Regions from separate parts of the Thioclava sp. ISO4 genome, predicted to be linked through region 1. Evidence: riboswitches for the same ligand, from Rfam matches in the RefSeq annotation. Region 1 holds a riboswitch; the other holds the start of a gene.
The links. Region 1 has a riboswitch for FMN ahead of AC2TZ7_RS09150 (DMT family transporter). Riboswitches for the same ligand answer to the same signal wherever they lie in the genome.
Positions count from the first base shown of each region.

Region 2: another riboswitch for FMN. It lies ahead of AC2TZ7_RS10055 (6,7-dimethyl-8-ribityllumazine synthase); the one in region 1 lies ahead of AC2TZ7_RS09150 (DMT family transporter).

Region 1 is NZ_CM176571.1:1,846,378-1,849,765, reverse strand. It holds one part of gene AC2TZ7_RS09155 (IS3 family transposase) at 253-505, shown strand; one part of gene AC2TZ7_RS09155 (IS3 family transposase) at 505-1,406, shown strand; gene AC2TZ7_RS09150 (DMT family transporter) at 1,450-2,331, opposite strand; FMN riboswitch at 2,416-2,575, opposite strand; gene AC2TZ7_RS09145 (NUDIX domain-containing protein) at 2,752-3,198, shown strand; gene AC2TZ7_RS09140 (hypothetical protein) at 3,201-3,388, opposite strand, start outside.
Region 2 is NZ_CM176571.1:2,035,124-2,038,511, reverse strand. It holds gene AC2TZ7_RS10075 (UdgX family uracil-DNA binding protein) at 1-267, shown strand, start outside; gene AC2TZ7_RS10070 (cytochrome c biogenesis CcdA family protein) at 272-1,015, opposite strand; gene AC2TZ7_RS10065 (sulfurtransferase TusA family protein) at 1,110-1,337, shown strand; gene AC2TZ7_RS10060 (GNAT family N-acetyltransferase) at 1,337-1,786, shown strand; FMN riboswitch at 1,823-1,969, shown strand; gene AC2TZ7_RS10055 (6,7-dimethyl-8-ribityllumazine synthase) at 2,051-2,485, shown strand; gene AC2TZ7_RS10050 (Rne/Rng family ribonuclease) at 2,558-3,388, opposite strand, start outside.

The sequences.
Region 1 (3,388 bases):
AAAAGCCTCGGCTTTTACAAGCCGAGGCGCAGATCGCGTATTCTGGATGTGATCGAGAGAAGTCGTCTATTGTTTAGTCGGAAGCCATCAACGCTCCGACATTGCAAGCTTGGTAGTCTTCCCTAAGAAAGACGTTTTGCCCGACCGTGCATCCTGTATTTCGCTCGTATTGTGAGCTACCCCCTGAAATTCGGACACTGACATAAGCTACGATTTGCAGTCTGCTGATCTTCGACGAGAAGGAGATCAGAGATGTCGAAACGCAAGCAGCACGCGCCCGAGTTCAAGGCAAAGGTCGCGCTGGAAGCCCTGAAGGGTGAAGAGACAGCGGCCGAACTGGCGAGCCGGTTCGGGGTGCATCCGACGATGATCCATCAATGGAAGCGGGCCCTGCTCGAAGGCGCGTCCGGCGTGTTCGAGCGCGGGGGCCGCAAGAAGCCCGAGATCGACGAGGAGCAGGTGAAGGAGCTCCACGCCAAGATCGGGGAGCTGGCGGTGGCCAACTCTTTTTTGGAACGAAAGCTGAAGCCCTGGGGCGGGAAGTGAGGCGCGGCATGATCGAGCCTCACCACCCGGACCTGTCGATCGGCCAGCAGTGCAAGCTGCTGTCGATCGCGCGCTCGTCTTTCTACTACACCCCCAAGGGCGAGACCGAACAGAACCTCGGCCTGATGCGACGGATCGACGAGCAGTTCCTGGAGACCCCGTTCTTCGGCGTCCGGCAAATGACCTGGCATCTGCGTAACGACGGACACTTGGTGAACGAGAAGCGGATACGGCGACTGATGCGCCTGATGGGGCTGATGCCGATTTACCAGAAGCCCAACACCAGCAGGCCCGCAAAGGGCCACAAGACCTATCCCTACCTGCTGCGAGGTCTGCGAGTGGATCGCCCGAACCAAGTCTGGTGCTCGGATATCACCTACCTGCCCATGAGGCGCGGATTTCTATACCTCGTTGCGATCATGGACTGGCACACGCGAAAGGTCTTGGCCTGGCGGATCTCGAACACGCTGGAGGCCGACTTCTGCGTCGAAGCGCTGAACGAAGCCGTCCACAAGTTCGGCCCGCCCGAGATCATGAATACCGATCAAGGGTCTCAGTTCACGTCCTTCGCCTGGACGGACACGCTGCGTCGATCCGGCGTGCGCATATCGATGGATGGGAAAGGCCGCTTCCTGGACAACATCTTCATCGAGAGGCTGTGGCGCACCCTGAAATACGAGTGCGTCTACCTGCACGCTTGGGAGACAGGATCGGAGACGAAGGCGGCCATCCGGAAATGGATGACCTTCTACAACCACCAGCGCCCTCACTCAGCCCTCGGCGGCAAGCCACCGGCGCTGGTGTATTGGCAGAGAAATGATATCAACCAACCCGGTCAGCAGGTGCAACGAGTAGCTTAATTTACGTCAGATCCTGTCCAAGAGATGGGGAGTAGCTCACCCTTCACGCTTCGCCCCGTTCGCACCAGATAAGAAACAGCGAGCCACCAACAATCATCAGCGCGCCGATCCACAATGTCCCCGGCGGAACGAAGCCGAATGCGGCAAAGCCTAATACGACGTTGAGCGGCAGCTTCATATGGTCGAAAGGCTGAAGAAAGCTTGCATCGGCCATGCCGTAGGACGAGACAAGAGCGTATTGCGCCAGCGCGGTCAGTAAGCCGATAGCGATTAGCAGCTCCCCCGCCGGTCCGAAGTTAACCGCCAAGCCGGCTCTCATTGCGAGGACTGCGTTAACCGGTGTGAGGAGGAGGAGCAGATAAACAGTGAGCGTTTCAGGGCTTTCCGTGCGCGTCATGCGCTTGGTGAGCAGGGAGGACGCGGCCCAGAGTGCGGCGCCCCCGACTGGAAATAGCGAGTAGGCGCTAAAGGCATCGGACCATGGGGCAAGGATCACCATTCCTCCCGCGAAACCCACCGTGACCGCGATCCAACGCGGCGCGGTCGGGCGTTCACGCAGAACGACGGCTGCCCCTAAGGTGACAAAAAAGGGCGAGAGCATCACCAGCGCAATAGCCTGCCAGATCGGAACATGGGCCAGGCCTATCGCCCACAGCTGCACCCCACCCGCCGCAAGGGCCACACGCAGGATGTGCTGCCATGGTATGCCGGTTCGCAGCGCTAGCCGACCCTTGGTCGCAAGCCACGGAACGGCAAACAGCAGCGCGAACGCATACTGCCAGAAAGCGACCCGGGAGGGCGGAAGCCCCTCGACCATAACCGCTTGCTGAACAAGGGTGTTGACCACGGCGAACAAGCCACCGGCCAGCACCATGAGGAAGGCCCCTGCGAACGCCGGGGCGGGATATAGGGATCGAAGAGTCATGGCGTCATCCTTTCATCTGCGCTCACGACTCAAGGCAGACAGGACGACGGCACACCGCACCCGCAGGGATGCGCTACGCCTCCTTCCCGTTCTCTTCCATCCGGACTGTCACCGTCGGCTCAGGAGTTGGCCCGAGGCGGGCCGCACCTGATCTGCTGACCCCCGCCAAGGCGAGGCGCTCGCGGGCTTGCGGAAATTTCCGCCTACCGCCGGTGGGGAATTGCGCCCCGCCCTGAGAACGAAGACACAATGGGGCGTCGGGGGGGGATGTGCAAGTTGGATCGGATGAGCTGATGCAATAGCCAGCGCTCTGCCAGCAGACGTGATACGAGGCTCATAGAAAGATTCTGACGATGGCCTATGTCACACCAAAATCCATTCTGCCTTTCAGAACGCACTCAAGAGAGTTTAATTCCTTCTATGACTGCAAGTTCTTACATCTCGACGTTGAGAACAAAGATTGGCGACGACCTTCTCTTGATTCCGAGTGTGGCGGCACTCATTCACGATCGGCACGGACGGCTGCTTCTTCAAAGAAAAGCTGGCCCGGAAGGTTGGAGCCTTCCGGCTGGAGGTATTGAGCCTGGCGAAACTCCGAACGATGCCCTTCGGCGCGAAGTGCTCGAAGAAACTGGCGCGGAAGTCCTCAAGGCTGACCTCGTATCAGTATTGGGAGGTGAAGCATTTCGTTACCGATACCCCAACGGGCATCTGGTGGAATATACGGTGATCGTCTTCAAATGCGTAGTGGCACCGACGGATTCTCCCTGCATTGACTCAGAGACCGAGGAGCTTCGATACTTTTCGGGAGCTGACATGCCAATACTTGCGCTCCCCTATCCCAAGGCGCTCTTGTTTTCGGGGTAACGTCAATCCACTGAGCAGGACGACACGCGGTTGCGGGTGAACGCGGCATCGGCAATCGACAGCAAGAGTGAGGTAACATGATTGAGATAAGGCAAGCGACGGATGCCGATGCCGATGAGGCCGTCAGCACCCTGCGCCGCTCGATCACCGAACTCTGCGTTGCAGATCATCAGAACAATCCGGCCGAGAT
Region 2 (3,388 bases), 190 kb from region 1:
CACTGCCGCTGGTGGCTCGATCAGGAGCGCGCTCTGGTGAAGCCGAAGGCGATCCTTGCGATGGGCGCGACGGCGCTGGAGAGCCTCACGGGCGACCGGCGGGACCTTCTCAAACGGCGCGGCTCGGTGGAGATACTCGAGGACGGCACGCCGATGCTGATCACCGTGCATCCGTCCTACCTGCTGCGCCTGCCCGACATGGAAAAGCCCGCGATGATGCGGGCTTTCGAGGCGGATCTGGCCCGCGCAGTGCAGATGGCGGCGTGAAGCCTCAGCCCAGCCTGGCGAGCGACGGGAAGGTCTCCAGCAGCCAGAAGCTGATCGCCGAGAACGCATTGGTCAGCAGCAGGATCCCGACGACGACCAGAAGCGCGCCCATCGTCTTCTCGATGATCCCCATATAGGCCTTGAGCCGGTTCATCACGCCGATCGCGCGCTGGATGAACAGCGCGGCCAGCAGGAACGGGATGCCCAGCCCCAGCGCATAGACCGCCAGCAGCGCGGTGCCCCGCGCCTGATCGCCGCCCTGAGCGGCCAGCGACAGGATCGCGCCCAGTTGGGGGCCGATGCAGGGCGTCCAGCCGAAGGCGAAAGCAAGGCCCAGAACATAGGCGCCAAGCGAGGAGCCGCCCCGGTCGCCCGCATCCAGCCGCGCCTCGCGGTCGAGGATCGCGATCCGGAAAACCCCAAGGAAATGCAGGCCGAGGATCACGATCACCCCGCCCGCGATCCGTCCGAACAGCACCTGATTGGTCAGGAAGAACCGCCCGAAGGTCGAGGCGGCGAACCCCATGAACAGGAACACCGTCGACAGGCCCAGCACGAAGAACAGCGCCGGGACCACCGCCGAGCGCTTGCCCTCGCGCAGATCGCCCATGCTCACCCCGCCCATATAGGCGAGATAGGGCGGCACGATCGGCAGCACGCAGGGGCTGAGGAATGACAACAGACCCGCAAAGAGCGCCACGAAGGCGGCGGGCAGGAACGCAGCGGAGACGAGATCGATTCCAAACATGTTCCTCCTCTACCCCATTCCTCGCGCGCGGTCACCGGGTCGTGAGATAACAACAGCGTGGACAAATCAGCGCGGGCGCGCGAGAACCTCCGCCATGACGCCCGATATCGAAATCGACGCGAAGGGGCTGCTCTGCCCCCTGCCCGTTCTGCGCCTGCGTAAAGCGCTCGAGTCGGCCGCCCCCGGCGCACTGGTTCAACTGGTCGCGACCGACGGGGCGAGCTGGATCGACGTGCCGCATTTCTGCGCGCAAACCGGGCACGAGCTGGTCGAGGCAGAGGATTGGGAAGGCGTGAAAGTATATCTGGTGCGCAAGAGCTGATGACCGTCACGCTGCGCCCGGCCCGTGACACGGATCGCGACACGATTGCCGATCTCTGGCATCTCAGCGCGAGCCTGCCCGGTGTCGGTCCGCCGGTGATGCCCAGCCGCACCGCCCTGCGCGCCCGCGTAGACGAGGAAATGACTGCTGGCTGGCAGGTGACCCTCGCCGAGGATCAGGGGCGGATCATGGCGTTTCTCGCATTGAAACCGCGCGAGGCGATCCTGGCCGAGCTTTTCGTCCATCCCGACTGGATCGGGCATGGGATCGGCTCGAGGCTCATGGCGCAGGCCAAGGCGGCGCTGTCGGAGGGGTTCCGGCTCTACACGAGCGAGACCAACAGCCGCGCGCAGGCCTTTTACCTGCGTCACGGGATGGAGCGCCTGCAGACCGACACGCATCCGCGCAGCGGGCACGCGATGGTCTGGTATGGCTGGCCCGGCAACTAAGCCCCTTGCCGAGCGCAAAAGCGCGTGCCAATCTCCGGCCATTCTCAGGGCGGGGCGAAATTCCCCACCGGCGGTATGCGGCGAAATCCGCGAGCCCGCGAGCGCCTCGCCGTCGTGCGAGGGTCAGCAGATCAGGTGCGAGGCCTGAGCCGACGGTTACAGTCCGGATGGAAGAGAATATGCAGCCGACCCCGTGCCTTGGCGCGTGGGCGCGGACTGCATGTGATCGCCTTGGGTGACGTGTCGCTATGCAAGGAGATTACGATGACACACACCCGTTACGCTTTTATCAAGGCCAATTGGCACGCCGATATCGTCGACCGTGCGCTCGAGGGGTTTCTCGAAGAGATCCCGGAGGCGCAGGTCGATGTCTTCGACGTGCCCGGCGCGTTCGAGCTGCCGATGAAGGCGCAGGAACTGGCCCGCACGGGCCGCTATGGCGCGATCGCGGCCGCGGCGCTGGTCGTCGATGGCGGGATCTATCGCCATGATTTCGTGGCGCAGGCCGTGGTGAATGGCCTGATGCAGGTGGGGCTGGAGACGGGCGTGCCCGTGCTGTCGGTCTCGCTGACCCCGCATCAGTTCCAGGAGACCGATCACCACCGGGCGATCTTCGGCAGCCATTTCGTCGAGAAGGGCCGCGAGGCGGCGCGGGCGGCGCTGCAACTGACCCGCCCGGCACAGGAACTGGCTGCCTGAGCGCGGCAAACCCAATATGAAAACGAAAAAGGCCGGGCGCTCTGCCCGGCCTTTCTCAAATCTGAAGGTGCCTCAGCGGCTCCACCAGCCCCGTTTCTTGGGCTTGGGCGCCTCTTCGGTCATCGTCTCGCCCTCGGCCTCGGTCTCGGCGAAAGCCGGACCACCGGGCAGTTCGACCGGCGCATCGGGCTGCGGCGTTTCCGGCGGCTGCTCGAACGGGGTTTCCGGTTCGGGCGCGGGCGGCGCTTCCGGCGGCACGTCGACAGGAGTTTCCTGCGGCGCGGGCTCGGGCGTCTCGACCGGTGCGTCGGGCTGCGGCGTCTCCTGCGGCTCGGTGGGCGCGTCGGGCTGCGGGGTTTCCGGCGGCTCGGGCGTGTCGGGCGTCTCTGCGACGGGTTCCTCGACCTTCTTGCGCGAACGGGAGCGACGCTTCGGCTTGGGGGCCTCTTCGGCTGCCTCTGCGGCGTCGGCCTTGACCTCTGCGGCGCTGCCTTCGACGGCGGCTTGCGCATCGGCCTCCGCGTCCACCTTCTTGCGCGACCGCGTGCGACGCTTCGGCTTGGGCGCTTCTTCCTCGGCCTTGGCCTCGGAGCCCTCAGCGGGGGCCTCCGCGGTCTCGGCTTCGGGTTTCGGCTCTTCGACCTTCTTGCGGGCGCGCGAGCGGCGCTTGGGCTTCGGCGCCTCTTCCTCGGGCTGAGCCTCAGTCTTCGCGTCGGTTTGCGCCTCGGTCTTGGCCTCGTCTGCCGGAGCTTCCGCCGCCTGCGCGGGTTCGGCCTTGGCGGGCGCTTCCTGCCCTTCGGACGCCTCAGAAGGCTGCTCCTTGGCGGGCTGGTCGTCCGACGACTGATCGCCGTTCTCCGCGGAGTCGTTATTCTCGCCGTTCTCGCCATTCGACTTCCGGCG